DNA from 3 places in the Cohnella massiliensis genome. Region 1 is predicted to be linked to each of the others. Evidence: predicted binding sites of a transcription regulator. Region 1 holds the regulator's gene; each other region holds the start of a gene.
The links. The regulator CtsR, encoded in region 1, represses protease genes until heat stress. The targets are predictions, from matches to a motif close to ATGGTCAATAAAGGTCAAACA.
Positions count from the first base shown of each region.

Region 2: a site for CtsR is predicted at 1,292-1,312, ahead of B7E11_RS01625 (DUF4011 domain-containing protein). Genes of this name have one in related genera too.
Region 3: a site for CtsR is predicted at 3,443-3,463, ahead of clpP (ATP-dependent Clp endopeptidase proteolytic subunit ClpP). Genes of this name have one in related genera too.

Region 1 is NZ_LT821253.1:87,823-99,095, forward strand. Features, by position in the region: gene disA (DNA integrity scanning diadenylate cyclase DisA) at 1-1,060, opposite strand, end outside; gene radA (DNA repair protein RadA) at 1,077-2,444, opposite strand; gene B7E11_RS02345 (hypothetical protein) at 2,773-2,961, opposite strand; gene B7E11_RS02350 (IS256 family transposase) at 3,677-4,867, opposite strand; gene clpC (ATP-dependent protease ATP-binding subunit ClpC) at 5,627-8,071, opposite strand; gene mcsB (protein arginine kinase) at 8,110-9,171, opposite strand; gene mcsA (protein-arginine kinase activator protein McsA) at 9,190-9,696, opposite strand; gene B7E11_RS02370 (CtsR family transcriptional regulator) at 9,729-10,190, opposite strand; gene B7E11_RS02375 (GNAT family N-acetyltransferase) at 10,349-11,273, opposite strand, start outside.
Region 2 is NZ_LT821244.1:99,678-109,672, reverse strand. Features, by position in the region: gene tnpA (IS66 family insertion sequence element accessory protein TnpA) at 61-354, opposite strand; gene B7E11_RS30040 (hypothetical protein) at 1,007-1,246, shown strand; gene B7E11_RS01625 (DUF4011 domain-containing protein) at 1,374-6,902, shown strand; gene B7E11_RS01620 (hypothetical protein) at 6,944-7,204, shown strand; gene B7E11_RS28700 (hypothetical protein) at 8,013-8,339, shown strand; gene B7E11_RS01615 (ISNCY family transposase) at 8,470-9,834, shown strand; gene B7E11_RS01610 (SIR2 family protein) at 9,898-9,995, shown strand, end outside.
Region 3 is NZ_LT821244.1:33,472-44,744, reverse strand. Features, by position in the region: gene B7E11_RS01355 (phosphoglycerate kinase) at 1-669, opposite strand, end outside; gene gap (type I glyceraldehyde-3-phosphate dehydrogenase) at 918-1,925, opposite strand; gene B7E11_RS01345 (sugar-binding transcriptional regulator) at 2,032-3,054, opposite strand; tRNA gene B7E11_RS01340 (tRNA-Arg) at 3,301-3,375, shown strand; gene clpP (ATP-dependent Clp endopeptidase proteolytic subunit ClpP) at 3,522-4,103, shown strand; gene sda (sporulation histidine kinase inhibitor Sda) at 4,340-4,600, shown strand; gene B7E11_RS01325 (SIMPL domain-containing protein) at 4,906-5,676, opposite strand; gene B7E11_RS01320 (HPr family phosphocarrier protein) at 5,807-6,076, opposite strand; gene whiA (DNA-binding protein WhiA) at 6,182-7,117, opposite strand; gene B7E11_RS01310 (gluconeogenesis factor YvcK family protein) at 7,123-8,112, opposite strand; gene rapZ (RNase adapter RapZ) at 8,125-9,015, opposite strand; gene B7E11_RS01300 (ROK family glucokinase) at 9,107-10,057, opposite strand; gene trxB (thioredoxin-disulfide reductase) at 10,097-11,044, opposite strand; gene B7E11_RS01290 (tetratricopeptide repeat protein) at 11,212-11,273, opposite strand, start outside.

The sequences.
Region 1 (11,273 bases):
GAATTCTTTTGAGCCCTTCCTGAATCGTCCGGGCCCGAACCTCCCCGATGCCGTCCACTTCGTCCAACTCCTCGATCGATGCCAGCAGGATGCGGGACAAGGCGCCGAAACGTTCCACCAGGTTATGTATGATAACGCTCGGAAGCCGGGGGATTTTGCTGAGCATCCGGTAGCCTCGGGGCAGCAGCCCGTCGTCGGACAGCATGTTGAGCGACGGGTATCCGAGCGTGCGGATGAGAATGTTCGTATCGAGCAGTTCGTCGTTCGTCAGCTTTTTGAGCGCGGACTGGATTTCGCGAATTTTGTCTTCGCTCGCGTCGCGGGCGTAATCCTTGAGCAACAGCCGCGCTTCTTCCTCGGCGGTGCCGACCAGTTCTTCCATCTGCATGCTGATGAGGCGCCCTTCATTGCCCAGCTCGAGCACGTAGCGGTTGATTTCCATCTTGATGCGCAGCACCATTTCGGCGCGCTGCACGACATAGGCGACTTCGTGAACCGTCACCAGCTCCTCGAACTCGAGCGCCGACAGGTTCGTCAGCGCCTGGCTGTACACGGCCCTGTATTTCTCCAGCGTTTGAATCGCCTGGTTCGCTTTCGTCAAAATAACGCCCATTTCCTTCAGGGAATAGCGCAGATTGCCTTGATACAGCGTAATGATATTGCGCCGCTGGGAAATCGACACGACGAGCTTGCCCGTCTGCTTGGCCACCCGCTCCGCCGTCCGGTGACGGATGCCGGTTTCGGTCGAAGCGATCGAAGAATTCGGGATCAGTTGCGTATTCGCGTATAAAATCCGTTTGCCGTCCTCGCTCAGGATGATCGCGCCGTCCATTTTGGCCAATTCGTACAAATAGTTCGGGCTGAAGTCGCAGTTGATCGAAAAACCGCCGTCGACGACTTCCATCACTTCGGGACTGTATCCGACGACGATGAGGGCCCCGGTTTTGGCGCGGAGAACGTTTTCGAGTCCTTCCCGAAACGGCGTTCCCGGCGCAACCATCTGAAGCAGCTGGTTCATCGTCTGATGCTGTTGGTGTTCTTTTTCCTTGGTCTCCTTCATCTTCCGCTCGGCTCCCCTATTCCAACGCAGCCTTCAGCGCTTCCGCGACCGTTCGGACTGCGATCAATTCGATACCTGCAGGCGGCTGCCAGCCCTTCATGCTCAGCTCGGGCAAAATGACCCGTTTGAAGCCGAGCTTCACCGCTTCCTTCACTCGCTGCTCCGCCCTCGAAACCGCTCTTACTTCTCCCGTCAGCCCGACCTCGCCGAAAACGACGTCAAACGGCCGGGTGGGCAAATCCTTGAAGCTGGACGCCAGGCTGACGGCCGCGGCCAGATCGGCGGCCGGTTCGTCCAGCTTGACCCCGCCGGCGACGTTCACGTAAGCGTCCTGATTTTGCAAAAACAAGCCCATCCGCTTTTCCAGCACGGCAATGACCAGCGAAATCCGGTGATGATCCAACCCGGACGACATGCGGCGGGGCGACGGAAAATGCGTCGGCGACACGAGCGCCTGCAGCTCCACCAGCACCGGCCGGGTTCCTTCGATGCTGGCGACGACCGTCGAGCCCGCGACGCCCAGCGGACGTTCCGACAGGAACAGCTCCGAAGGGTTCGCCACTTCGCGCAGCCCGTCCTCCGACATATCGAAAATGCCGATTTCGTTCGTCGAGCCGAAGCGGTTTTTGACGGCTCGCAGCAGACGGTAGGAATGATGCCGTTCTCCTTCAAAGTATAACACGCAATCGACCATATGCTCCAAAAGACGCGGACCCGCGATCGCGCCTTCCTTCGTCACGTGGCCGACGAGGACGGTGGCGATTCCGTTGACCTTCGCGATCCGCATAAACTGCGCCGTGCATTCCCGCACCTGCGCCACGCTTCCGGGAGCCGACGGAACGTCGGGGCGGTAGACGGTTTGAATCGAATCGATGACGAGAAAGTCCGGCCGGACCTCCGCGATCGCATCGTCGATCAGGTCGAGATTCGTCTCGCACAGCACGAACAGGTTGCCGTTCAGAGCGCCGAGCCGGTCCGCCCGCAGCTTCGTCTGGCGCACGGATTCTTCTCCCGAAACGTACAGCACCTTGAGCCCCTGCGTCGTCAGCGCGTGCGACGTCTGCAGCAGCAGGGTCGATTTGCCGATGCCGGGATCGCCGCCGACGAGCAGCAGCGAGCCGGGCACGAGTCCGCCGCCGAGCACCCGGTTCAGCTCGCCGAGCCCGGTCGGCACCCGCGGTTCGCGCCCGCTTTCTATATCTATGATGGACTTCGCCTTTTCTTTCGCCCGCGTCAGCTCGCTTCTCGCGACCGGAGCCTTGACGACGGACTCGGCTTCCTCCGTCATCGTGTTCCATGCCCCGCACCCCGGGCATTTGCCCATCCACTTGGGCGATTCCGTGCCGCATTCGTTGCATACGAATTTGATTTTGAGTTTGGCCATGCGAGAGCCCCTTTATCATTTGCAGTTACCAAAAGTGTACCATGTTTTGCATGCCGGATTAAACCCCGGACGCAAGACCCAAAGCTCACGGCCCCGCAATGAGCCTCGTTTCGGGCGCGACCTCCCGCGCGCATGCTTCGGCGATGCCCCGCCGCTGTCTGCCCATTTCACGCCGCTGCCTGCGCCATGCCCGCCGAAGCCCGCGCCATTTTCCCGCCGCCGCCTGCATCATACCCTCCGCCTGCACCACTTCACGCGGCCTTGCGCTATTTCACCCCGCTGCCTCGCCATTATGCTTCAAACCGTGTCTTTTCTAAGCCGAACCGCTTTACCGCGTCCACCACCAGCGCCAAAGAAGCCATAGCACAAGTCCGATAATCAGCACGCCTCCGCCCAAATAAAAAAGCACGAACAAAATCTTGCTGAGCACGAGCAGCAAAACGACGATGCAAACGCCCGAGATGAACAGCACGAGCGGCTGATTCCAGCGGATCGGCTTCCGCGAACGACGATACATTCCCGTTCTCCTTCCTGCGGCAGATTCCGGTTCCGCTGCCTCCGCGGGTGCCGGCGACTGCCAAGCTGATTTTGGCCTAACTTTTACGGGCACTGAAATGCTTGGCGAAATGCAAGGCATGTTTAATCCCGCGCCTCGACGGGAAAACCGCAGTGGCGCCAAGCGCCCGTTTGCCGGTTTGCCGCGCGCAATACTGCAACATATGACTTGGCCCGCCGGTTGGTGAGCGGTCTCCGTTCCCTCGATGCGTTCCCTTTGGTCCCTTCTAGATGTTCTCTTATCCTTCTCTTTCCGATATCCCGTTCGCTCAGTTCCGCCGGAAGAAAGGTTCGAGATCCGCCTTGCGCGCTTGCTCGCATTTCCCGACCAACACGATGCGGGCCGCAGTCGCGCGTTCGCACCGTCGGCAACGGAATTCTCAACCCGCACGATGCTGACGGAGGCACTCGCCGTTTGTTCGCTCGGTCTCCTGTGTCACGAATCCGTACGTTCCGACGACCCAGGCATGCACTCTCTGCTCCCGCGGCAAGTCCGGTTAAGCCGGACCCTTCTACGGCGGCCAGCGCCGTTATTCCCGCGAAATCGAGGTTTTCAAAATGTAATGGTAGCGTCAAGAAGTTTGTGTAAGTAGGTTTTTCCATCGGGACGATGGAATCAAAGGTTTGTTGTTGTCTTAGTGGAGGGCGTAGCCCAAGCGAAGGCGCGGGAGGCCGCTTTACTGCTCCTCCGCTTTGCTCGTGGGATAACGTTCCTCGAACAGCTCGGTCAGCTTCTTCTTCACCTCCAGATCGCCGAAGCCTCGGATGACGCGGTTCTCGAAGTTCTCGTTGTAACCTATCGCCTCCAAGTAAACAATCTTCTCCGCCGCGTCCATGTTCGTAAGGCTGTTCATCGGCCTCAGTCGCTTGCGGATTTCCTTGTTCATTCGTTCAATCGGATTGGAGGTGTAAATGGCTTCTTTAATCGCAGTTGGGTAGCTGTAGAACGTCAGTAACGTCGGCACCTGAGCCCGCCACGATTGGATTTCTTTCGGGTACTGTTTGCCCCATTTCGCTTGCACCGCATCAAGCGCCGCTATTGCCAGATCGCGATCCGGTGCGCGGTAGATCGTCTTCAGATCGTTGATCACCTCCGCCCGGTCATGGACTCGAATCTTGGGGAACGTCGCGCGCACCTTGTGAACGATGCAATGTTGCACATCTGCTTTCGGATACGTCTCCTTAAAGGCCTCTTCGAGCCCTGCGAGGCCGTCAAATACGCCAAGTAGCACATCCGTAGCCCCGCGGCTGTACAAGTCCTTGAGGACCTCCCGCCAGCCGTGTGCGCTCTCTTGACCGCCGACGTAGAAGCCGAGGATCTGACGATGACCGTCTTCGTCGATGCCCATGGCGAAGTAAATGACTTCGCCGCTCACCGTGCTGCGCTTGAGCTTGACGTAGAGGCCGTCGAGGTAGATGACGGAGTAGCGTTTCTTTAAGGGGCGCTGCTGCCAGGCTTGGATGTCCTCGAGTACGGTAGCCGTGATGTTGCTGATGGTGGAGGGGGAGTACTGGCTGCCGAACATACTCTCGATAAATCGAGCGACATCCCGGGTCCCCATCCCGCTTTTGTACATCTGAATGACGGCTTCCTCCAGCCACCCGTCCCGTCGCTGATACGGCTCGAAGACGTGGGTCTGGAACTGGCCGTTACGGTCGCGCGGCACCTGAAGATCCTCGATGTGGCCGTATTTAGTGTGAAGGGTGCGTTCGTAGTAGCCATTGCGGCTGTTGCGCTCGCCACCAAGTCCTTCTTCCATGAAGTGCTTGATTTCGGCACGCATGATGGACTCCAGGTTGTCCTTGACGAACTGGGTGACAACATTTTCAAATAGATCGGAAAGCATGTTTTCGGGTATAGTAGACATCGAGTAGGGCTCCTTCTTGGTGATCTAGCAATCCCGAGAATACCCTACTTTTTTGTTGCCTGTTAAGGCTCCAAATCATGGCACACAAACAATTGTACGTCATCAATGTAATGGAAATTCATTCCGTTATTTGAGCCAAAAGAGACGTTTTCACCCCGTCCCACCTGAAATAAGGGCGCTGCTTCCGTTAGAATTTGTAAGCTGGAGAATAAAGCAAAATATAGTCTCCTGCTTCCGTTCAATCGAGCAGGATATTCACGCTTATAACGCTGCTCAAGCCTGCTCCGCATTCAATCCTTACATTGTACGCGCAAAACGAAAAAAAAGATGAAGAATACGGTGATCCGGTGAAAAGCGCGCAAGCCGCTTGTCCTCAACTGCATACGGCTATATGTACTTGGAGGGTCGAGATGAGCCGCCACGACTCAACCGGATCGCTAACGGGCCATGCGGAGGCGCAAAAGTGGGTAATTTTTACTCAACTGCCTACCGCCATATGTACATGACGGGCTGAGATGAGTCGCCACGACTCAACCGGGGCGTTTGCGGGCATGCGGAGGCGGCAAGATGGGTATTTTTTACTCAACTGTGTACGGCCATATGTACATGACGGGCTGAGATGAGCCGTCACGACTCAACCGGATCGCTAACGGGCCATGCGGAGGTGCATTTAGCCGTTAGCGCGGCGGCGCCAACCGACAAAAAAAGCCCGCCGGAAGTCCGAAAACTTCCGGCGGGCTCGCCTGTATACGCGAATCATCAGGAATTGCTCGTCACTTCGTCCTTCGTGCTGACGACCAGCTCGCCGTCCTTCTCGTCGATGACGAGCGAGTGGCCTTTGCTGATTTTGCCGATCAGCAGTTCCTCGGACAGGCGGTCTTCGATATGCTTCTGAATCGCGCGGCGCAGCGGACGCGCGCCGTATTGCGGATCGAAGCCTTCCTTGGCGAGGAAGCTCGCCGCCGCTTCGGTGAGCTCGAACTGGATTTCCTGCTCTTTGAGGCGTTTGCGCAATTCGTCCGCCATCAGGGTGACGATTTGGGCGATGTGCTTCTCTTCGAGCGGGTGGAAGACGATCGTCTCGTCGATCCGGTTCAGAAACTCCGGACGGAACGACTTCTTCAGCTCGGCCAGCACCTTATCCTTCATGTTCTGATAATCCCGGCCTCCGTCCTGGGCGGCCGTGAAGCCGAGCGTCGAGTTGCGCTTGATCTGGTCGGCGCCGACGTTCGACGTCATGATGATCAGCGTGTTGCGGAAGTCGACGGTGCGGCCTTTGGAATCGGTCAGGCGCCCGTCTTCCAGCACTTGCAGCAGCACGTTGAACACTTCCGGGTGCGCCTTCTCGATTTCGTCCAGCAGGACGACGGAATACGGCTTGCGGCGAACTTTCTCGGTCAGCTGGCCGCCTTCGTCATAGCCGACGTATCCCGGAGGCGCTCCGACGAGGCGGGACGTCGAGTGCTTCTCCATGTACTCCGACATGTCGATGCGGATGACCGCGTTCTCGTCGCCGAACATCGCTTCGGCAAGCGCCCGCGCGAGCTCGGTTTTCCCGACGCCGGTCGGCCCGAGGAAAATGAACGAGCCGATCGGACGTTTCGGATCCTTCAGGCCGGCGCGCGAGCGGCGGACGGCGCGGGCGACGGCTTTGACGGCTTCGTCCTGTCCGATGACGCGATCGTGCAGGATGTCCTCCATCTTCAGCAGGCGCTCGGTTTCTTCCTCCGCCAGCTTGCTCACCGGAATGCCGGTCCAGCTGGCGACGACTTGCGCGATATCTTCCGGCGTCACCTCGGAATCGGTGCGGCCCTGCTTTTCCTTCCATTGGTTCTTCGTCGCGTCGAGCTCCTCGCGAATCTTCTGCTCGGTATCTCGCAGCGCGGCCGCTTTTTCGAATTCCTGGCTTTGCACGGCGGCGTCCTTCTCCTTGCGGATATCCTCGAGACGCTGCTCAAGCTGCTTCAGATTCGGCGGTACCGTGTACGAACGGAGCCGTACCTTCGAGCTCGCTTCGTCGATCAGGTCGATCGCCTTGTCCGGCAGGAACCGGTCGGTAATGTACCGGTCGGACAGCTTGACGGCGGCTTCGATCGATTCGTCCGTGATTTTCACGCGGTGATGCGCTTCGTAGCGATCGCGCAGCCCGTGCAAAATTTGGACCGCTTCGTCCGGAGACGGCTGGTCGACCGTAATCGGCTGGAACCGTCTTTCGAGCGCAGCATCCTTCTCGATATATTTGCGGTATTCGTCCAGCGTCGTCGCGCCGATGCATTGCAGCTCGCCGCGGGCGAGCGCCGGCTTCAGAATGTTGGAGGCGTCGATCGCCCCTTCGGCGCCGCCGGCTCCGATCAGCGTGTGCAGCTCGTCGATGAACAGAATGACGTTGCCGGCCTGGCGGATTTCGTCCATGATCTTTTTCAGCCGGTCCTCGAATTCGCCCCGGTATTTGGTGCCCGCCACGACGGACCCCATATCCAGCGTCATGACGCGTTTGTCGCGAAGCGTTTCCGGAATTTCGTTGTTGACGATCCGCTGCGCAAGGCCTTCGGCGATCGCCGTTTTGCCGACGCCGGGCTCGCCGATCAGCACCGGATTGTTCTTCGTGCGGCGAGACAGCACCTGAATGACGCGTTCGATTTCCTTCGCCCGTCCGATGACCGGGTCGATATTGTTGTCCCGGGCACTCGCCGTCAAGTCGCGGGCCAGGCCGTCAAGCGTCGGCGTGCTGACGTTGGCGGACGGGCCGTGGTTTTGCGAAACGTTCTCGCTGCTGCCGAGAAGCTGCAGCACTTGCTGGCGGGCCTTGTTCAGGCTGATGCCCAAATTGTTGAGCACGCGGGCCGCGACGCCCTCGCCCTCGCGGATCAAGCCGAGCAAAATATGCTCCGTGCCGACATACGTATGGCCGAGCTTGCGGGCTTCGTCCATCGACAGCTCGATGACCTTTTTGGCGCGGGGCGTATAAGCGATATTGGTCGGCTGCTCCTGGCCGCGTCCGATGAGCGATTCGACTTCGTCCTGAATTTTTTCGAGTCCGAGTCCGAGCGCGATGAGCGCCTTGGCGGCGATGCTTTCTCCTTCGCGAATCAGACCGAGCAGAATATGCTCCGTGCCAATGTTATTGTGTCCCAGGCGCACCGCTTCTTCCTGCGCCAGCGCGAGCACTTTTTGCGCGCGTTCGGTAAATCTTCCGAACATCATAAGACAGCACCTCCCCAATTAATGTAAGAATAGAACATTTACGCCCTGGATGCCAGTTTCGTTCGAATCATTTCCGCCCTGGCGATATCCCGCCGCTCGGGAATGAGCGTATCCCCGTACGCCTGCTGCAAAAATCCCGGCTGCGTGGACACGATCAACTCGTTCAGCGAGGTCGGATCGAGATCCGGAAGAATGCCGAGATGGACGCCGAGCCGAATGTCGGACAGCCGCTGCGAAGCTTCCTTCGAATCGATGACGGTCGCATGCGTCAAAATGCCGTACGAGCGCTTGACCCGATCTTCCACCCGGATTCGGTTCTCGTTCAACAGCTTGCCGCGGGCGGCTTTTTCGTGGCCGATAATCTGCTTGGCGACGGCGTGCAGGTTCTCGACGATCTCCTGCTCGGACTGGCCGAGCGTGATCTGATTCGAGACCTGGAACAGGTTGCCCGTCGCTTCGCTTCCTTCGCCGTACAGCCCGCGAACCGCGAGACCGACCTGCGTCACCGCCGTCAAAATCCGGTTGATCTGGCCGGTCAGCACGAGCGCCGGCAGATGCATCATGACCGATGCCCGGATGCCGGTGCCGACGTTCGTCGGGCAGCTCGTCAAATAGCCGTGCTTTTCGTCGAAGGCGTAATCGACGCCCTCTTCGAACAAATCGTCGATTTTGCTCGAGAAATCCCACGCCTCCGGTATTTGAAAGCCCGGATACAGGCATTGAATGCGCAGATGGTCTTCCTCGTTCACCATAATGCTGACGTCTTCGGTATTGCTAAGGATAAGCGCGCCGTTCCGGGACTCGTTCGCCAGCATCGGGCTGATCAGATGCTTTTCGACGAGGACGAGCTTCTCCAGTTCGGTGAGCTCGGACAGGCGGATCGTCTGGAAGGAATCGACCCCGTTCAGCCGCCCGCTTTCCGCGATGCCGAGCAGCTGCTCCATCGCCTTCTCGGATTGCTCCGACGTGGCGAACAGCGGAAACGGATAATTCCGCAAATTGCGGGCGATCCGCACCCGGCTGCTGAGCACGACGTCCGTTTCGGGCGCTTTTTTGCTCATCCACGGACTTAGCGCTTGTTGAAAAGGTTGCTTGTTCACGAAGATTCCTCTCCTTCGTCAACCCGAGATTTCGTTCTCGAGCTCCCGGATCCGGTCCCGGAGCTGAGCCGCCGTCTCGAAATCTTCGCGTTCGATTCGAACCTGGATTTCCTTTTTAAGCCGATCGATTTCGCGTTTCGCTTTCACGTGGCCTCCGGCCCGCTTAGGGACTTTGCCGACGTGCACCGTGTTTCCGTGAACCCGCTTCAGCAGCGGATCCAGCCGTTCGGAAAATTGCTTGTAGCAGTGGCTGCACCCGAATTTCCCCATTTTGCTGAATTGGGCGTACGTCATCCCGCACTTTTCGCAACGGGGAACGTCCGGCCGCGATCCGACGTTCGAAGGCTCGAAATCGAGAAGGCCGGACAGCAAATTGTGAATGGAGAAGCCGCTTGCCGTACCCGGAATCATCTCGCCCTTGTCGCGGGCGCATGCTTCGCAAATATGCAGCTCCGACTTTTCTCCATTGTTGATTTTCGTAAAATGAAGCGTTGCCGGCCGTTTGCCGCATTCTTGGCAAACCATGGCTTTTCCTCCTTTCCGGAATGCGCTTCGCCCTACTTCGTGAGCAGAGCGAACAACGCCGCTTTCATGATTCTCGCGCGAAGCTCATCCCGGTACGGAAGCTTGACCGCGAGCGCCTCGCGCGAAACGGCCGCCTTCAGCATGCCCGCCTCGCGCCCGGTCATAAATCCGGCTTCTTCCAGCTGATAAATCAGTCCTTCGGCAGCCGTCTGATCGATCCGATCGCCGATCGTCTGCTGAACGTGCGCCTGAATCGCCTCCAGCGAAGGCAGATCTACGCGCTGAATCCGGATATAGCCGCCGCCGCCGCGCTTGCTCTCGACGTAATACCCCTTTTCCAGGGTAAACCGGGTACTGATGACGTAATTGATTTGCGAAGGAACGCAAGAAAACTTACCCGCCAAATCGCTGCGCTGAATCTCGACCGCGCCATCCGAACTGTTATGAATGATCTGCTTCAAATAATGCTCGATCAGATCGGATATGTTGCGCACCATCAGAACCTCCTTTCCGGAGCGCCTTCTGACTTTGACTTTCTTTGACTATAGACTTATTATAATCGATCTTGTTTTATTTGCCAAGAGGGGGACGAAGCCCCCTCATGATCAGTATGGGAAGGGCGGCATCGCTTTATTCGCGGGGGCGAAAGCGATCAGAAGAAATCCGCCAGGTACGGCCGATGTTCCGGCACGCGCCGTTCCAGCAGCTCGATCCGTTCGGCGTCCCCCCGCAGCCGGCCCCAACGCTCCAAATCCGCCGGACGCCGGTTGCCGAGCAGCATCGCGGTCAACGTTTGAATATCGCAAGCGACGCCGTCGGAACGGACGGCCGCCTCCTCCTCGCGGCGCATCCGCGCGGCGCCTTCCGCGTCCCACTCGATGCGGAAAACGCCGTCGTTCCACGGCGCGAATTCGTCGCGGAGCGCAAGCCGCAAGCTTTCGTTCCCGGCCCCGGGAGCGAACGGAAGCAAGGAGACGAAGCCTTCCGCATCCACGATTCGCGACATGAAGTAAGGGACCACTTCCTGCTTGAACCGGGGATCGGCGAAAAGGAACGGGCTTTCGTCATCGGCCGGAACCGTCATCGTCACCTTGTCGGCCATCGAATCGTGGTTGGCCGCGAACTGCCAAAGCCCGCGCCGCGCCTCTTCGGTCAACGCGACCCATTCGTGAACGGCAAACGTTCCGCCGCTCACCTCATAGAGTATGTAGCCTTCCGGCTCGCTGCTTGCGTTTTGCCAGATCGCCGCAAGCCCCGGCTTGGAAAATACCTTCGAGCGCCACCATTCCGGCGAACGCTTCAGCATCCCGACGCGGCCCATGGCGAACCGGTCGTACAGGTCGTTGAAAGCGTCGGCCTCCTTGGCCGCCCTGACGATTTTTCCGGAGACTTCCGAGCGTTTCGGGAGCTGGCTCTGCGCAATGACGTACATCTTTCGTTCGACGGTCATTTCCCAGCCGAATTTACGGTAAAAAGGAAACGAGAACGGATGCAGCATGCTTACCGTTTGGCCTTGTTCGCGCATCGTGACGAGCGCTTGACCGAGCAGCTTCGTTACGCAGCCGTATCTTCTCGCT
Region 2 (9,995 bases), on a different contig from region 1:
TGGATTTACGTAAATCCGTGCTGCCACAAGCCAGAAATACCTGACGGCTGGTTAATTCGCTCAGCATATGACCTCCAAAGCCTGCACCACGTCGCGGAGCAAAGCGGGATTGAACCCGGCGTCAACCTCGATGACGGCTGCGCCGATTCGGATGCGAAGGCAAGCCGAAGGTGTGGCTTCCGGCTCGGGAGTAATATGAGCTTTGACGAAGGTGGCTGACTTGACAGCAGCAGGGGATGAACCGCTTAGTCTCTTCATCCATGTATAGAGCCCGCGACGATCCACCTGATTGGCTTTGCACCATCTTGCTGCTTTTTCTCCACTGGAACGGAAAGCGGCAATCGTTCTTCCCATTTCTTCTGTACGTCTTCTCTGGCCATAAAAAATCCTCCCCCAATTGGACTATGAGGAGGATTATCTCACGGTTATTGCAAGGAACGAAGGTGGGGAGAGTTTGACGCTTACGATTCAAATCGAATTCGGCTTTTTTATGTAGATGTTCGTTACAATTTGTCACTATTGACGATATATAGAATATTGATTACCCTACTGTAAGCATTCACCGATTGAAATGTCGGCGTAGGATTAATATCCATAAGGATTTCAGCTTGTGCCAAGTGGTAATGAGCCAAAAAATTGCGATTTTGGCGTTTCTACTCCCAATAGGGGTAACAAAACTTAATTGAGCTCAACATATTGATCAAGATCAGGAAGAAAGGCCCAATTCCTTGTGATAGAATTAAGAAGAATCTGTCGTTTAGAAGATGGCAAGAACGTATTATTCAGAATCGTTGCCAATCCCACTTATCAACGAACTGACTGTCCATGTTGATCACTTGGTGGAGAAAAGAACGCAATGCACGAGCTTCACGAGTTAATGAAGGTGATGGTTTGAGTAGTAGGACTTTTTACAAAACACCGCTCGGAGCGGGAAGCCATACGATTCCTATTGTCCAGACCGCAAACATATTGCTGGTCATGTTTTCCAAAAAAAGCGGCAGAGGAAATGCGTGACCGAATCGCACATTTACCTGGGATGGATGAAAATATTGCGGCAACCATTCAAGCCCGCACGTTTCACTCTTTTTTGCTTAAAATCATTCGAAAACATGTTGTAACACAAGTCATCTTGAGCGAAACCCGTTACCAGCATATCCTGCTGAAGCGTATGAAAAGGACTTGGAGGACGCTTATCAACCAGAATCGTTACTGTCCCTTATCTTGTTGTTGTTTAGCTTTTTCATAGAGTTTGTTGAGATTTGGCAATTTGCGACTGGTCGAAAGAAGGAGATCTTTGTCAATTGTTGAACTTAATAATAATTAGTTAGCTTTTTACATACATATGATTTAGTCCTAATGGCTGAGGTGTTATTATGGCTGCAATTGATGTCCGCATAGATAAATGGAAGAAGCGTCTTCTTGATTTGGGCAAGAAAAACAGACTCATCAACTATCGAGAAACCAAACGTTCCAACATCAAGATAGTAGCCCCTGATCTCGCTGAATTGTTTAGACTGCTCGTCGTTAATGAAACAGCTTTAGAATTCCCATTCCCATTTGAAGATTTTGATGACGATGAAGACGAAGTTAGTGAACCATATACTTCAAGTGGCGATTTACAAACCAATCAAACCATCAAAGAGCAACAGAAAACATTAAGAAATCTTAGAAACAAAGCAAAGACAGCACTTGAAGAGCAAGGTGTCAACATCCTATATCTTTCATTTGGTTTCTTGAGGTGGAAGGAGAACCAAGACTCTGATCAGATCATCACCTCCCCCATCGTACTTGTTCCGGTATCACTTACACTAGAGTCCATTACCTCGCCCTTCGTCCTACGTCTACATGAAGACGAGGTCGTGGTTAACCCAACATTAAAATATAAAATGGAACATGAATTCGGAATTACATTACCTGAATTCGATGCACACGAAGATAGCATTACCGAGTATCTCAACAACCTCAATAAATCTGTTAATAAAAACAAATGGGAAGTTGCTTTTGAGACTGGATTAAGCCTGCTCTCTTTTTTGAAAATAAATATGTACGAAGACCTGGATAAGAACCAGGATAAGATAAAGGCACACCCGGTACTTCTCGGATTGGCTGGAGACAGAAGCCAAATCAAAACACTGCCTGCAGAATTCAATCAGTATGATCACGACAGGAAGACTCGGGCTATTGATACATTTCAAGTCGTTGATGCAGATTCTAGCCAGCAAGACGCCATTCTTTACTCCAAGAAAGGTGTCAGTTTTGTGCTGCAAGGGCCCCCTGGTACTGGAAAAAGCCAGACCATTACAAACATAATCGCTGAGAGTCTTGCTGAGGGAAAACGAGTGCTATTCGTTTCGGAGAAGATGGCAGCACTTGAGGTTGTACACAAACGATTGACGCAAGCAGGCTTATCTGATTTTTGTCTCACCCTACATAGCCATAGAGCTAATAAGAAGGAAGTCCTAAACGATCTTGGAAATACATTGGCTCTTAGTAGATTTAAAGTTCATGATGAGGCAGTCTCCCAACTAGAATTACTTGAAAAGCAAAGGGAAAAATTGAACCGTTATATTACTGAACTTCACACTCCCATCCAGCCTCTCAATCTAACACTATACAGTGTTAATGGGAAATTAGCTAAGTTATACGAAACTCCAGATGTCATTTTCTCCATTGACAATGTGGGCGAAACGACACTGGAGAAGTTGAATAGATATATTTACCTTTTGAATGAACTCTCCAAAACCATCGGAAAAATGACGGAGGACTACGCACTCAACCCATGGAGAAACTGCATAGTCCCCAATGTTTCGCACGAACTTCGGCATGACATTGAAACAAACTTAAGGAAGTTGGCCCCCGCTTTCCACGTACTTGTAGAGAATTTTAATAAAGTTAATAATAACTTCGAACTGAACAGGGATTTGACCCTGGCTGCAACAGAGGATATCCTTGAGATTTTCGATATCTCGGAGAAATCACCAGGAATTCCGATTCATTGGATAACTACTGAAGATATTACTCCGCTTATTCAGCAAGCGGAGAAATATCTTGCAATGAAAAAGGAATATGAAGATTACCAGTCCGAGTTAGGCAAAATTTATGATAACGATTACTTCAATCTGCAAGCTGAAAATACAAAATCACTACTCTTATCAAGGGTTACAACAGTTAAGCCTATATTAAATGAGGATAGTTTTCCAAGTGACAATGATATTTTGAGGTTCGCAAAATCGATCATTAATGAACTGACTTCCATTTGCGGAAAAATAGAAGCTGCTTCAGCCGCGGCAGAAAGTATTTTTGAAACATTAAAAATTCCTTATAAAAGATCGATCATGGGTTTAGAAGCACTTCATACATTATTGAGCTTCATTCTTCTAAATCCAAGACCTACTGAGGCATGGTTTGACCCTGGTAAATATAATGCTATTAAGAAGTTGTCAGAAGAAGCAAAGAATAAGTACGATCAGATCAACAATCTCACAACATCCATAAGCAGCCGCTTCGATAAAGAGATCTTTGACATTGATTATTCATCTATGCTGAAACGATTCAAGATTGAATACACTACTTGGTTCAAGGTTTTTAAAAGGAGCTACAGAACAGATAAAAAACAAATTCGTGTTTTGATGAAAGATAATTCTCAGAAGTTCGATGATCAAACCATTATCTCTGTCTTAAACGAATTAAAAGAAATCGCTGATATTCATTCTTGGCTAAATGAAAATGAAAAGATACTTACTCAATTATTGGGAAGCCATTATCTTGGGAAAATGACTGATTGGGGGCTCTTGGATCAATCGTTCAAACAATTCTCAAGCATTCTCAACTGTTTCTCAGGTGAGCCTATTCCTGTTAGCGTTAAAAACTTTCTCGTTGATGGAGAAGCGAATTATCAGGACATTAAAACACGACATGAGAAGCTTGGTATCATAAAAGACCCTGATCTGGTTCTTACTCTTCAAAGGATACTGCCATCTACATCCGATTGTAAGAATTTGGATGTATCAGTACTTCTTGAAATGGTTACCGGTGTAATGAATTCACTTCAAGTACTGGATGGATTGTTTACAGAAGTGACTAAGCATAGTCATAAAGAACTTTCATATGACGAAGTTATAGATGATCTCTCCAAGTTGGAAATTATTCAGATTATTGATCGCACAATCAATAAGGAGAGCGATAACCTAAAAGAAAACTTCCAGAGTTTCTTCAACGGTAGTATCCAAACTGATTGGGGCTCCATCTTAGGATCATTATCTTGGGCCGGAGATTTTAAGAAGTTACATGAGAAGTATTTATTGCCACAGAACTTTATTGCTCGCATTTGTTCTGATTCCTCATATGTTGCAGAGGTCTCTTCTTACAAGAAGATTCTTAAGGATAGCTTGAATCATATACAGAAAGAATGGCGATGGTTTGCAAACCTCTTTGACAATGTAGAGGAGTTACAACGAACAGACTTAACCTCCATCTTATTAAAGATCAGCAAATGTCTGAACAACATATCATCTCTGGAAGAATGGATTGATTTCCGTAGCATCAGGGATGAGTGTAAGAAAGAAGGATTGTCGGAGTATGTCCAGAAAGTAGAAGAACTCAAGATCGACAAAGATCTGATAGTCGGTACATTCCTTAAGCGTTTCTATCGACTGTGGGTAGACTCTGTAATCTCAAAGTTTCCTGCAGTTAATTCTTTCCGTAGCCGTAGCCACGATGAGATCATACGGGAATTTAATCGCCTCGATATAACTCAACTTTCCTTGGCAAGAACAAGGATAAAAGAACGTCTTGTCTCAAGGTTGCCAGATTTGAACATGGCGACAATGGCTATGGATGAGATTGGAATATTAAAGCGTGAACTAGGCAAACAACGCAAAATACTTCCATTACGGAAACTATTCAAGGCGATACCCAATTTATTACTTACTCTAAAACCATGTTTGATGATGTCTCCCCTTTCCGTAAGCTTATTTCTCGATGCAGAGAACTATAACTTTGATGTGGTAATCTTCGACGAAGCATCACAGGTTTGTACTGAAGATGCAATAGGAGCAATTATGAGGGGGAAGCAAGTCATTATTGCCGGAGACAATAAACAGCTGCCACCAACCAACTTCTTTGCCGCGAATACTTCAGATGGAGACTTTGATGGCGATGGAGCAGACGATGAAGAATTTGACGATACCGACGCATTTGAGTCTATTCTTGATGAATCCCTTACTGTTCTGCCGGAGCGAACACTAAGATGGCATTATAGGAGTCGCCATGAACACCTGATTGCTTTCTCAAACGCCAAAATTTACAATCATAATTTAATCACATTTCCTTCTCACATTGATAAAGTTCCTGACCACGGAGTCGAGTATATTTATGTTGAGAATGGAGTTTATGATCGTGGCGGTAAGAAATGTAACGTAAAAGAGGCAACACGTGTGGCTGAATTGGTTTATGAGCATTTCCGCAACTACCCTGAAAGATCCCTAGGAGTTGTCACTTTTAGTGAAGCCCAACAACAGGCCGTTGAAACAGCAATCCGTCAATTGCGTCTTCAAAATCAGGAATTTGAAAAATTCTTCAATGAAGATAAAGAAGAAGCGTTTTTCATAAAAAACCTTGAGAACGTGCAGGGGGATGAACGCGATACCATTATCTTCAGCATTGGTTATGCAAAAGATTCAAATGGCATTATGTATATGAACTTCGGGCCTTTAAGCAGATCCGGCGGCTATCGTCGGTTGAATGTTGCAATAACTCGAGCTAAATATAATGTTAAACTTGTTGGATCGATCCGGCCAACAGATATTAAATTGGAGAGCACAAATGCTGAAGGTGTAAAGATGTTACGATCTTATATAGAATTTGCAATGAATGGGCCCGATGCAATTCTTAATGAGCTGACATATTCCGATTCGGTTAACGTTGACTCTCCATTTGAAGAGTCTGTGTATGACTTCTTAGTAAAGAATGGATTTATGGTTGCTACTCAAGTTGGTTGCTCCGGATATCGAATCGATCTTGCCGTTAAACATCCTACGTTAAGTGGCAGGTTCGTCCTTGGAATAGAATGTGATGGAGCTACATACCACTCTGCTAGAACGGCTAGAGAACGTGACAGGTTGCGTCAGACCATCTTGGAGGACATTGGTTGGAAAATCTATCGTATATGGTCAACTGACTGGATTAAAGATCCTATTACAGAAGGTCGTAAATTACTGGATGCTGTCAACAAGGCCATAAGCGAGTACAAGGAAAGCAATGTTAATTCTGGATCAATGCATAAGTTTCAAAGCGAGCTCTTACAGCAAACGATTGGTATCCAAATTATAGAGAACCCCACGGATCTTGGCGATCATACTTACGATAACCCTTATTCCTTTGAATACTATGAAGAAGCTAATGTCTATGAGGTTAAACGTTATTCCGATGATACGACTTATCTTAAGAACGTGATTAAGTATGTTGTCGAAAAGGAATACCCAATCCATTTTGAATTGCTGTGCAAAAGAGTTGCCGGGCTGTTTGGCAATCAAAAGGTAACAGTAAAAGTGAGAGATTCAGTTAACTATGTAATCAGTAAATACCTTACCGATCAGTTGATGAGAAAGGGTGATTTCCTTTGGATTAAGGGAGCTGAAAACATAAAAGCCAGGGTTCCGCTTTCAAATGACGTTGGAGTAAGATCAATCAATCATATTTCCAAAGAAGAGATCGCTGAGGCAATGCTACAAATAGTTAGTAAAAGTTTTGGAATCACTACAAATGACCTTTATTCAGTTACAGCTCGGGTATTCGGATTCAGCAGAACGGGCGGCAATATTAGCAATGCAATGCAACAAGCTTGCGATTATCTCGTTGAATCAGGGGTTGTTAAAAATCTTAATGGAAAGATCGTTCTTTAGTCGTTAATTTTTTCTAACCACAATTACTAGGAGGATTTATTTTGGAGCAATTAATTGAAGTTCTACAAGAAATTAGGGACGGAATTTACTCAATCAATTCAAACATTGAGGACTTAAAAGTATCTGTTGAGGAACTCAAGGGACAAGGTCTTTATAATTCGATATCAGATGTATACGATAAGTTGGAATCATTAGCAAGTGATATCAAAGGCAATGGCCTATATGATAGTCTTAGTGATGTTTGTAATAAATTGGATGAGATCTCTACTATACTAAATTCGATAGATACTAATACGATGTGAGATTATAAATATTGTTTGGAACCATTTTTACAAAATCACGTAAACTAATCGAACAATTTTCAACCGTTAAACATTCATGCTGAACCTTTTAAAAATGAAAACCCAGTTCGACCAAGACGCGTTCTAACGGAACGGTTGAAGGAGCGAGCCCGTCTATTGGATGACATTAAAACTGGTATAAAGTGTGGCACCGCCCCGTGCACCATCAGAGATATTTCTTATTCAGAGTCAGAAAAGGCAAAAACCCAATAACCACAAGTTTTTTAAACCACCACAATTACCGAAAACGCAGAAAAGACACCTAACGCGGTGTCTTTTCTGATGGTTTTGGTGGAGGCGAGGGGAGTATATGATTCCCGATTAAACTTGCTGACGAAGCCCACTCGACGAAGCAGAGCGCTGCGGTAGAATCAGATGCCGTGCTCGTCCGCTTCGCTCCCTTCGCGCGGTCGAACCCCAATGTCCTCCTTCGGATCGGGCACACGACTGCCCCTCGCCCCCATTAAAAAACTCCGACCTCGTGCGGTCGGAGTTTTTATGGTGGAGGCGAGGGGAGTCGAACTGTTGTCCCTGATTTCTCACTCTCTCTCCACTTGTATTAATGAATCCCGAAAAGTCTTACTAACCAAGACTTTTCGGGATTTTTCATTTTATGTAGTACCCTTTTTTATCGTCATAATTTAACAAATTTCAAATGTCTTGTCTACAGTTAGTCTACAAAATCGGACAGGAGATTTAAGATAACTGCTCAATATATTTTTATTTGTTATAATATACTTAATATTCTTGTAATTGAGGTGTAACATAAATGTCCCGGTCAAAGGTTGCTTTGTTTTTCGGAGCAGGATCTGAAATTGGCTATGGTTTACCTTCAGGCGGGAAATTCGCACTTGACCTTTTTAGGACATCTGTAGAGAATGATAAAGATGATTTTCGTAAACAACTTGACAAAATAAATAACACTTCAACTTATGCTGCAAAATGGCTACCAGAAAATTATCACAAAAAACGTATTTACGTTTTTGGAAAAGGAGAATTTGAAGAAATAATTGCTTCAAGTTTAGAATATAAACGAGACGATATATTAACTTACTTAGTTTCCCATGAAAAAGTCGGGTGTTTTGGGCAAAATTAAAAGGAATTCAGCACCTCAAAATGGAAATTGTTATTGTCGAGATAACAAAGTTCCACACCCCGAGGGAAGAATTCCTTTGCTTTAGGAGTTCAACAAAAGCCCTCGGGAATCCTTCCAAGAGGTGAAGAAAATGTTGAAACTTCGCGACGGACAATTGAACATCTGGGATGCCATTCTCCCGGAACCTGTAAGAAGGCTGCCAGTCGAACTTGCGATCATAGATCAACTGCTGGACGACGACCGTTTTCTTCAACCGTTTGCTGAGTTGCACCCGAAAGGCAAGAAGAGCGGCCGTCCTACGCTTGCAATTGAAAAGTACATCCGTCTTATGGTGCTGAAGCATAAATACAATTTGGGCTACGAGTCACTCGTGAAGGAAGTCGGCGACAGCATCACATGGCGAATGTTCTGCCGAATTGCCATCGACGAAACGATGCCAGACCCGTCTACACTCATTTATGCTCGCAAACGCTATGGCGACAAGATCATCGAAGAGATCAATGCCGCACTTGTAAAGCAGTGTGAGGAAAAAGCCATTCTGAAAACTCGTAAATTACGCACGGATACAACGGTTGTGGAATCCGACATCCACCACCCGACAGACGCTACACTGCTACAAGATGGCGTGAGGGTTATTACTCGCACGATTCAGAAAATCCAGAAAGTTGCCTCCCACGCTGTTCAAGGCTTTGAAGATCGCACGGCAGAAATCAAGGAAAAGATTCTGTCCATCGCGAAAGTTCTACGTCGCCGCACCCGTGAATCCTGGGAAGAAGTTGACCGGATCACTGGGAGCGTAATAGAAGTAGCCGAGAACGTCGTGAACAAGGCTCAAGACGTAATCGAGAAACTGCATGACAACGGAAGAACTACTGTTCAGCAAAGCAAAACGAAACTGTCGGCTGCGGTCGAGCTTGCCGGAAAGCTGCTTGAGCAAGCCAAGCAGGTCGTTTCCGGTAACCGTATAATTGCCGACCGTATCGTAAGTTTCTTTGACCCGGAAGCCAGGCCGATTAAAAAAGGCAAGTTAGCCAAAGGCACGGAGTTCGGATACAAGGTGCGAATCGACGAGACGGAAAGCGGCTTCGTCACTGGTTACGCTGTCTACGAGGGAAATCCCTCTGATGATGAACTGCTCGTTCCCGCTGTACAGGCGCACATCAAGCAATTCGGCAAGGCGCCGCAAGCTGTAGCCACCGACCGCGGTTTCTCAAGCAAGGAAAACGAAACGGCCATTACCGAACTCGGCGTGAAGCGCGCCAGTTTGCCGCGAAAGGGCAAGAAAGGCGTGGCTCGAACTGAGTACGAAAACGAAAAATGGTTTAAGGACTTGCAGCGTTACCGTGCAGCCGGAGAAGCGAAGATTAGTCTTCTCAAGCGCAAGTACGGTTTGAACCGCAGCAGGTACCGGGGATTTGCTGGCTCAAAATGCTGGGTCGGCTTCGGAATCCTGACCCACAACCTGCAAAGAGCGGCAAAAATGCTCCAAAATTAAGGTGAAAACCGCCCCTTAGGGGGAGTTTCCCCTACAACCCAACCAGGAACCCCGAAATCATTTTTGAAAATCTACTTTTTCAGGAGCAACTACTTAGAAGATTTCGACTCAAATGTTAGCAAAATACTCAAATATTGGCACCTAAAAGAAAGTGATGTACG
Region 3 (11,273 bases), on a different contig from region 1:
ATAGGAAAGTCCGCCGCCGATAATGATGTTGTCCGCGATCTCGATCATCTTGTTGATCACGTCGATTTTGTCCTTGACCTTGGAGCCGCCGACGATGGCGGTGAACGGACGCTCCGGATCGTTCAGCGCGCGGCCGAGCACGTCGAGTTCCTTCTCCATCAGAAGGCCGGCGACGGCCGGCAGATGATGCGCGATGCCTTCGGTCGACGCGTGGGCGCGGTGAGCGGCGCCGAACGCGTCGTTGACGTACAGATCGGCCAGCTCGGCGAACGACTTCGCGAGCTCCGCGTCGTTTTTCTCTTCGCCCTCGTAGAAACGGACGTTTTCAAGCAGCAGCACGTCCCCGTCGTTCAAAGCCGCGACTTTCGCCTTGACGGCGTCGCCGATCGCTTCGTCGGCTTTCGCGACGGGCTTGCCCAGCAGCTCGGAAAGGCGCGCCGCGACCGGAGTCAGGCGAAGCTCTTCGACAACCGCGCCCTTCGGGCGGCCGAGGTGGCTGGCGAGAATGACTTTGGCGCCGCGCTCGATCAGAAAGCGGATCGTCGGCAGCGTCTCGCGGATGCGGGTGTCGTCCGTAATCGCGCCGTTTTCAAGCGGGACGTTAAAGTCGACGCGGACAAACACTTTTTTGCCTTGAACGTCGACATCGCGTACGCTCTTTTTGTTCATAGGTCCAATCTCCTCCCGATAGGTCGTGCTCTAAAGCGAACCGTCCTCAAAAAGACAAGTCCGCGGCAATGTCCTTATATCCAAGTAAAACGGCTGCGTTAGCCTTTCCCAAGACGCACCCGTTTTATTTGGAGCCGATTTTGAGCCGATTCGGAAAGGGCGACGGTACCGTCAATCGATCCCGAATCGCGGATGAAGAGGAGACGCGTCTCCTCTTCTCCGTAACGACTATATAGCTGTAAGGCGAATTACAGGCCTTTGCTTGCGATGAAAGCGGCCAGGTCGACGACGCGGTTGGAATAGCCCCACTCGTTGTCGTACCAGGAAACGACTTTGACCATGTTGCCCTCGATGACCATCGTGGACAGGGCGTCGATCGTGGACGAAGCCGGATCGCCGTTGTAGTCGCTCGAAACGAGCGGCTCTTCGGAGTAGTTCAGGATGCCTTTTAGCGGGCCTTCGGCAGCGGCTTTCAGGGCTGCGTTGACTTCTTCGACCGTGACGCTCACTTTCAGTTCGGCCACGAGGTCGGTAACGGAAACGTTCTTGGTCGGTACGCGCATCGACATGCCGTTCAGCTTGCCTTTCAGTTCCGGCAGAACGAGGGAAACGGCTTTCGCGGCGCCCGTCGTGGACGGAATGATGTTTTCTGCGGCAGCGCGGGCGCGGCGCAGGTCTTTGTGCGGCAGGTCAAGCACTTGCTGGTCGTTCGTGTAGGAGTGAACGGTCGTCATCATGCCTTTGACGATGCCGAATTGGTCGTTCAGAACTTTGGCGAAAGGAGCCAGGCAGTTCGTCGTGCAGGATGCGTTGGAGATGATCGTGTGAGCGGCCGGATCGTACTTGTCGTTGTTGACGCCCATGACGATCGTGATGTCTTCGTTCGTTGCCGGCGCGGAGATGATGACTTTCTTGGCTCCGCCTTTCAGGTGAAGCTCGGCTTTCTCTTTCGCGGTGAAAATCCCCGTCGATTCGACGACGATTTCAGCGCCTACGGAAGACCAAGGCAGCGCGCCCGGATCGCGTTCCGCGAATACTTTGATCGTTTTGCCGTTGACGACCAGCGCGCCTTCGCCTACTTCTACCGTAGCGTTCAGTCTGCCGTGCGTCGTGTCATATTTCAACAAGTGAGCCAGCGTGTCAACGCTCGTCAGGTCATTGATCGCGACAACTTCTACGTTCGGGTTGTTCAGCGATGCGCGGAATACGTTGCGTCCGATCCGTCCGAAACCGTTAATGCCGATTTTAACACTCATGAATGGTTCCTCCTTGAACATCTGTTTTAAAATTTGATCTATGTCAAGCGCATGAATATTGCGCCGAGACCACCGATTCGACCGGCTTCCTCGCCCTTCCTTCGGGCTAGCCGTTCTTCAACGCTTCTTCGGCCGCCGCCTCGTCGGTCACGAGGATGTCGTCATGGCCGAACTTTAACACCGAGGCGATCGCCTCGCCCTTGCTGCGGCCGCCCGCCAAGCCGATGACCGTTTCGGCGGCTTCGATGTCGTCCAGCCGGAGTCCGGCCGTCGCCATCCGATGAATGACCGCTCCGTTCTTGTCGAAGTAATAGCCGAACGCTTCGGCCAGCGCTCCGTCCTTGAGCAGCTCCTGTACCGTCTCCTTCGCAAGCTTCCGCCGCCTGGCCATCGTGATCGCGTCGCCGATGCCGTGAACGACGATGCGGGCTCTGCGGATCATATCGACCACTTCGCGCACGTTGGGCTCCTGCATGAGCGACTGATACGCTTCCTCGCTCAAATGATCGGGGACATGGAGCATCCGGTAACGGGCTCCCGTTCGCTTGGCAAGCTCCGAAGCGATCGTGTTCGCCTGGTAGTCGACGCTTTCCCCGAGTCCTCCGCGGGCCGGCACGAACCAGTTGTCCGCGAGCGGCTCCGAAACCTTGAATTGGGCGGCCAATCGCGCCATCGTCGTTCCGCCCATGACGGCGACAATGTCGCCGGGCGAAAGCGACTGGCTGAGCACCCTGCTACCGGCTCGGCCGATTTCCCTCTTCGTGTCGTCCGAAACGTCGGAATCGCCGGGAACGACCACGACCTTGCGCAAGCCGAATTTCTGGCGGACCGCCTCTTCCAGCTCCGACAGCCCGAACAGCTCCTTGACGATCGGTTCCAGCTCCTCCAGCAGCTTCTTGCCGGACTCGCTTAGCGACATTCCCGCCGCGCCCGCTTCGAGCAGGCCTTGCTCGCGCAGGATGTCGAGCTCCGAGCGAAGCGTCCGCTCCGTCAGGTCGAGGCTTGCGGCCAGCGTTCTTCGGCCGATCGTGCCCGCGACGAGAATGCGCCGCATAATTTCGTAGCGCTTCTGCATGACTTGCACCAAGTCGGGCACGAGCTTCTTTTGAATATGGACGATGCTTTGCAAGAGTCCGGCCTCCCCAAATGCCGGATGGAGTCGGCACGAATGCGGGTCCGTCTAGCTGGACGTTAAATGTCCCGCCACTACGTTTTAAGTCCCACATTTATTTTAATGCAACTCGCCGTCTCTTGCAAGAGCGGCCGCCGTTTCCTCCCGGCCTAATTATTTTTGTCGAACCCTTGCTTTTTATCAGGGAATGGCCTATAATAACTCTTGCTGTCAAACTTTCAGCGTGTTAATCTTCTCAAGTATGCGCCCGTGGTCCAACGGATATGACGCAGGCCTCCGGAGCCTGAGATTGGGGTTCGATTCCCTACGGGCGCGCCAATATTCATCATAAGCACGACCGAACGACCGGCCCTTCGCGAAGAGGCGCGGTTTTTTTGTTTGTCCAAGTTTGACTTTCTTTGACTTTTGGTTTCGGATGATTTATGATGGAATCACTTCGTCACCTAACTGAAGGAGGTTATGTTATGAGTTTCGTACCCATGGTCATCGAACAAAGCAATCGAGGCGAACGGGCCTACGATATTTATTCCCGTTTGCTTAAAGACCGAATCATTTTTCTCGGATCGGGCGTAAACGACGTCGTCGCCAATTCGATTATCGCGCAAATGCTGTTCCTTGCCGCCGACGATCCGGAGAAGGACATCAGCTTATACATTAACAGCCCCGGCGGATCGATCACGGCCGGCATGGCGATTTACGACACGATGCAATTCATCAAGCCGGACGTCTCCACGATTTGCGTCGGCATGGCCGCCTCGATGGGCGCCTTCCTGCTCGCCGCCGGCGCGAAAGGCAAACGCTACGCGCTTCCGAACAGCGAAGTGATGATCCATCAACCGCTGGGCGGCGCCGAAGGCCAAGCCAGCGACATCGAAATCAGGGCCCGCCGCATTTTGAAGATGCGCGACAAGCTGAACCGCATTTTGTCCGAGCGCACCGGGCAACCGCTGGAAAAAATCGAGAAAGACACCGACCGCGACAACTTCATGGATGCGGAAGACGCGAAAGCTTACGGCCTCGTGGACAAAGTCATCGAGAAAATCTGACGCTCGCGTCCGCTTTGCTTGCATGGCGGCGGATGTCCGCCCCCGTTGCCTCCCCGCTCCCCTTGGAGCCGGGGAGGCTTTTAATATCATAAACGTTTTCCTTTGTCAACAAGAATTCAAATCTGCGAATCCCCCCTCTGCGAAAAACCTGTATCGTGTTATTCTAAACTCAAGAAACATTCCATAAACAACCATATCTAGCTAAACCCTAGGAATCTTGCAAAGGGGGGATCCCCATGAGCCGCACGTCCCACATCATTCGGCTGGTACCGCGAAACTCATCCGCAAACGATTCAGTCACGACCAGCAAGAGCAGTTCCGACGCGATTGCCGCGCGAAGCCTTAGCGACAAAGCATCGCTGCTTCGCCCGTTGAAAGACGAACACCTGTTGGAAGTGTACCGGGAAGCCAAGAAGATGAACTTGTCGGCCGAATTCATCGAGCTGCTGGAAGACGCCATCGAGCTCCGCCAGTTGGAGCATAGGCTTAAAGCCTGAACCTGACAAATTCGGACCAAGCAAGACAAGATAAATCCTGCGGTTTGCCTTTCTGACGGTTTGCCTTTCCACCAAACGCGTAATCGCCTCCCGTTCGAATGAACGGGGGGTTTTTACTTTTGCCTTGACATCGGGACAAGCGCGCCCGTTCGGATGGCCCTCTGAGCGAACGGGATATCGCGAACAGGGGGCTAATTCCCCCCTCCGGGCTGCCGCTGCGAAACCGAGCCATCGAACACGGAAAGCCCCGCCGCCCGAATGCCGGAGCGACGGGGCTTTCCCCCTATTGCTGCCCTTTGCCACGATTATTTCAGCTCATATTGCACGGTTACGCTCGCGGAAATCTCGATCTGGCCGGATTGCACCGAAGACGATTGCGCGCTGTCGCCCGCCAGCATTTTCGCCTCGGCCATCGTTCCGGCTCTGAGAACCGGAACCGGCGCGGCGTCGCCCTGAACGATGTTGATGACGCCTCCCAGCTGGCGATTGCCCGAGGCGGCCAGCACGCCCGCTTTCGCCCCGGCGGACTCCATCGCCTTTTTCAGCGCCTCCAGCTCGTACTCGTCCCGCTTCTCCGTATCGAACGTCACGCCCTGCATCCGGTTCACGCCGGCTCCCGACAAGGCGTCCAGCAGCTTGCCGATGTCCGCGAGCTTGCGGTACGTAATCCGGATCTCATGGACCGCCACGTACCCTTTCAAAACCTGGCCGTCCTTCTCCGTATAATTATACTCCGGGCTTACATGAAACCCCGTCGTTTGGACGTCCTTTTTGTCGATTGCGAACGTTTCGTACAGCACCTTCTCGACGGCGGCGAACGTTTCCGCATTCGCCTGCTGCGCCGCCTGGGCGGTCGACCCGCGCGTCTCGACGCCGACGTTCAAGTATGCGACGTCGGGCTCCGCCTTGACCGAACCCTCCGCTCCGACCGTTACCGTATTCACCGCATATGCCGAACCCGATGCTGCCGTCGCCGTCTCCGCATTCGCCACCGTACCGGCCTCCCCTCGTCCGAATCCGTACCAACCGATTGCCGCCGCGGCCAGAACGACCGCCGCGATTTTCATCCCTTTCATCCTCATCTCGGAACCCCTTTCGCCTGTTTGTCTTCACAAACGCATCTTGGGCGGAAAAGGTTGCAAGCATACGCAAAATCGTCCATAAAATGCAAAAAGCCCCCTCGAGGGAGCTTGATGCTAAAGGATTTTACTGGTTCTCCAGTTCTTCCTTGCTGACCAATTGGACTAAAGCGGTTACAGCTTGCTCTGCGTCCGAACCTTCGGCACTTATGAATACTTCCGTGCCCGAGCTGATCGCCAGACTCATAATCCCCATAATGCTCTTGGCATTCACCTTCTTGTCGTCTTTCTCAACAAAGACGTCAGAGGAAAATTTATTGGCTTCTTGTACAAATAAAGCCGCCGGTCTGGCGTGAAGCCCCGTCTTAAGCCGAACAACCACCGGCTGTCTCGTCATGGAACGGATACCCCCTGTCAAATTTCGTCGTCCCGAACCCGGGACCCACCGCGTGTGTAGTCTGTCACCTATTATAGCATTGTTTGGAACGGTTGCGCCATACGGTTATGCCCCGCCGTTGCGGATTTTTTCGGCCCACTCGTCGATTTTCCTGAGACGGTGATTGACGCCGGACTTGCTCACCTGCCCCTTAAGCATATCTCCGACTTCTTTCAAATTCAAATCGGGATGCTTGAGGCGGATTTCAGCCACTTCCCGAAGCCTTTCGGGCATGTTCTCGAGCCCGACTTCCTTCTGCAGCAGCTTGATGTTGTCGATCTGGCGGATGGCCGCCCCGATCGTCTTGTTCAGGTTCGCCGTCTCGCAATTGACGATCCGGTTGACCGAATTGCGCATATCCCGCATGATTCGGACATCCTCGAATTTGAACAGCGCCTGGTGCGCGCCGATGATGCTTAAAAATTCGATGATTTTTTCGCCTTCTTTGATATAAAGAATGAAGCCCTTTTTGCGCTCGATGAACCGGGCGTTCAGCTGAAACTTGTTGGCGAGCTCGACGAGCGAACGGCAATGCTCCTCATACATCGAAGCGATCTCCAGATGGTAGGACGAGCCTTCCGGATTGTTGACCGAGCCTCCCGCGAGAAAAGCTCCCCGCAAATAGGCGCGCTTGCAGCAGGGCTTGCGGACGAGCTCCTTGTCGATCGTCGGATGAAACTGAAACCCTTCGCTCGTAATGTAAAGCTGCTTCAGCAACGGCTCGACGCCGGCGGGCACGCGCACGATGTAGACGTTGTTTTTTTTCAGTCGCATCTTCTTGCGAACGAGCAGCTCGGTCGGCACGGCGAAATGACGCTTCATCAAGGTGTATATCCGACGCGCAATCGCGGCATTTTCGGTGGAGATGTCCAGGACGATCCTTTTGTTCGTCAATTGAACCGATCCGTTCATCCGAATGAGCGCGGACAGCTCCGCGACCTCGCAGCACGGCTCCGCGTCCACCATCGTCAGTTCTTTTTTCGTTTGGGCCGCGAAAGACACGACGCTCACTCCTTTCTAAGCATCCAGTTTTCCACCAGCTGATAAATGTGCTCGCTCAGCTTCACGGCATCATGCCGCAAATACGTCCGGAACAAAACGAGACGGTCGGCAATGACCTTGTAGCCCCGGCGAGTCACTTCGTCCAGATCCAGGTGGACCGCTTTGGCGCCTTGCTCCGCGTACATGCTGTGCACCTGCGGCGGTATTTCCCCGTCGTTGACGATCACGTAATCGAATAAATGATGCCCGACATGCGCATGAACCGCATTCAAATGATCGCTTACCGAATAATTGTCGGTTTCCCCCGGCTGGGTCATCACGTTGCAGACAAAAATTTTCACGGCGTTCGCGGACACGATCGCCTCGGCCAGCTTCGGAACGAGCAAATTCGGAATGATGCTCGTGTACAGGCTGCCCGGACCGATGAGCACCGCATCCGCTTCCCGGATCGCCTCGACCGCTTCCGGCAGCGCTTCGACATCCGCCGGCTCGATCAGGACGCGCCGGATTTTTCGTCCGGACTTCGGAATGGCGGATTCTCCGGTCACCGTCGTGCCGTCGGTCATCTCCGCCTTGAGCACGATCGCCTGGTTCGCCGCGGGAAGCACCCTCCCTCGCACGGCAAGCACCCGGCTCAGTTCGCGGATGCCGGTCACGAAATCGCCGGACAAATCCGTAATGGCCGCCAATATCAGGTTGCCCAAGCTGTGGCCCGCTAGTCCTGTCCCGTTCTGAAAACGGTACGAAAGCATATCCGCAAGCAGCGGCTCCGCGTCGGCAAGCGCCGAGAGCACGTTGCGAATATCGCCCGGAGGCGGCATCCTCAGCTCTTCCCGCAAAATGCCGGAGCTGCCTCCGTCATCCGCGACCGTGACGATGGCGGTAATATCCAGAGGTTTCTGCTTCAACCCCCGAAGCATAACCGACAGTCCCGTACCGCCGCCGATCACGACGATCCGGGGATTCCGCTCGGCCCCTTTGGCCGGTCTCTTCATTGCCTCACCGCCTTATCCGTGACGATCGCGTTCCGCGTCCCGATGACTGACGCGGACCGTCTCCGTTTCGCTCGTGCCGAGCATCCGTCCGAGATATTCGGCGAGCGCCACCGAACGATGCTTGCCGCCCGTGCACCCGATGCCGATGACGACCTGGCTTTTGCCTTCCTTGTGGTACATGGGAAGCAAAAATTGCAGCATATCGAGCAGCTTGGACAGGAAGGTCTGCGTTTCGGGCCATTTCATGACATAATCGTACACTTCCGCATCCTGCCCGGTTTTCGGCCGCAATTGCTCCACATAGTGGGGGTTGGGCAAAAAGCGGACGTCGAAAATCAGATCGGCGTCGATCGGGACTCCGTATTTGAATCCGAAGGAGGTGACTTGAATCGAAATCGTATTCCGATCCAGATTCGTAAACCGGCCGACGATCCGTTCCTTGAGCTGGGCCGGCTTCAAATTGCTCGTGTCGATTACCTGGGAAGCCCCGCCCTTCAAGTCCTCAAGCAGCTTCCGTTCCGAACGGATTCCTTCGAGCAGCATGCCTTCCGGAGCGAGCGGATGCCGGCGGCGGCTTTCCTTGTAGCGCTGGACGAGCACCGAATCCGTGGCGTCGAGAAATAAAATTTCGCTGCGTATCGTATAATGTTCGCTGATGTATTGAAGGGACTCGGACAATGCGGTAAAAAACTCTCTTCCCCGCAAATCGATGACGAGAGCGACCTTGGCGATGCGGCCTTGCGATTGGTCGATCAGTTCCGCGAATTTCGGAATGAGCACCGGAGGCAAATTGTCGACGCAAAAGAAGCCCAGGTCCTCCATGCTCTGCACGGCAATCGTTTTGCCCGCGCCCGACATTCCCGTAATGATGACCAGCGTCGGTTTCGCTCCTAGCGTTTCCATGAGCAGTCTCCTTAAGTCCGAAAATGGTCGAATGATGACAATAATGCGCCAACGAGCCGGCAGCGTTCACCGGCAAGCGGCGCATTTTCGATTATGCCCGGAGAAACAAGCCAGCCGCGCCGACGACGCCCGCGTTGTTGCCCAGTTCCGCCGCGACGATGTCGACGCCGCTGCGGGCTCTTTCGGGGGTCATTTTGGCGAACGACTCGCGAATTTGCGAAAAGAGGAATTCGCCCGCCTTGCTCACGCCGCCCCCGATAATGAAGCGCTGCGGGTTCACGATCAGGGCGATCGCGGCCATCGACTTGCCCAGGTAGAACGCCGCGCGGGTAACGATTCGCTGCGCCGCCTCGTCGCCGTCCTTGGCCGCGTCGAACACGTCCTTGGCCGTCAGCTCCTCGATATACGAGAGCGACGTTCTGTCGCCCCGCTCGACCGCGTCGCGGGCCATCCGGATAATGCCCGTCGCCGAGGACACCGTCTCCAGGCAGCCCATCTGGCCGCAGCCGCATTGAATCGCTTCAAGGTCGGGAACGACCGACATATGGCCGAGCTCCCCGGCCATCCCGCTGAAGCCTTCGATCAGCCGGCCGCCGACGATAATGCCGCCGCCGACTCCCGTGCCGAGGGTGTAGCAGACGCAATCGGCGACCCCTCGTCCCGCGCCGCCCCAAACTTCGCCCAGAGCGGCCACGTTGGCGTCGTTATTGATTTTGACCGGTTTGCCCAGCTTCTCCTCCACGATCGCTTTCACGGGCACTTTGCGAAAGGGAAGATTCGCCGAAAAGTCGATGATGCCGTTCGGAATGTCAAGGAAGCCGGCGATTCCGATGCCGACGCCTTGAACCTTCTCCCATTCGGGCGTGCCCGGCGGAACGAGCTCCCGCACGTACGACGCGATGTTTTCCAAAATCGCATCCGTTCCGAGTTCGGTCTGCGTCGGACCTTCGTTGATGCGAAGCAGTTGCCCGTCGGCGTTGCATAAACCGACTTTTATCGCTGTGCCGCCCAAATCGACGCCAACGTATAAAGCTTGAGACATAATGGTTGACACCTCGAATGAATAGAATAAAAGTGAACTTTAAAGCGTATGGCTCCAATCGTGAACGGAAGAGCCTTCCAGGAATTTCTCGCAGTCGAGCGCCGCCATGCAGCCGCTTCCGGCAGCCGTGATCGCCTGGCGGTATTTCGTATCCTGAACGTCGCCGCAGGCGAAAATGCCCGGCACGCTCGTTTCCGTCGAACCCGGCTTCGTCACGATGTAGCCGTGCTCGTCCGTCTCGACTTGTCCCCCGAGAAACTTCGTGTTCGGCGTGTGGCCGATCGCGACGAATACGCCCTGGGTATCGATCAGCTCTTCCTCGCCGGTCTCGTTGTTCTTCACCTTAAGCGCCGTAACGCCGCTTTCGCCCGCGACGACTTCGAGCGGGGCGCGGTTCAGGCTCCACGAAATTTTCGGATTTTCGCGGCAGCGGTCCTGCATGATTTTCGAAGCGCGCAGCTCTTCGCGGCGATGCACGAGCGTCACCTCGGAAGCGAACCGCGTCAGGAAGTTCGCTTCCTCCATGGCGGAGTCCCCGCCGCCGACGACGATGATTTTTTTGCCGCGGAAGAAGAACCCGTCGCATGTCGCGCACGTGCTGACCCCGCGTCCGACGTTGTCCTTCTCGCCGGGAATGCCCAAATATTTCGCGGATGCGCCCGTCGAAATGATCAGCGTTTCGGCTTCGAGCGTCTCGCCGCCTTCAAGCGACAATTTGAACGGGCGCGATGCCGTTTCGACGGAATGGATCCATCCGGTGCGGAATTCCGCTCCGAAGCGTTCCGCCTGCTTGCGCATGTTCGCCATCAGGTCCGGGCCCATAATGCCTTCCGGAAAGCCCGGGAAGTTTTCCACTTCGGTCGTCGTCGTCAATTGTCCGCCGGGCTCGGGGCCTTCGATGACGAGCGGCTTCAAATTCGCGCGAGCCAGGTAAATAGCGGCCGTCAACCCCGCAGGGCCCGTGCCGATGACAATCGTTTTGTACATGGTTGCTCTCCTCCTTGGCGTGTCTCCCGGCTAAAACGGTCGTATCCGCTTAGCGATGCAAGTTTCTTGGCTGATCACTATCTGTAATTCCAACCATAACAGTTACTTTCTCTATGCGCAACCTGTCCCGAGGCTCGAACGTCCCCGGATCAGGATTTGCCCGAACCTTATTCGCCGAAAGTCGCGCTGCTTCGCTTGAGCTTCTCCCGGATGCCGCAAGCTTCGTCGA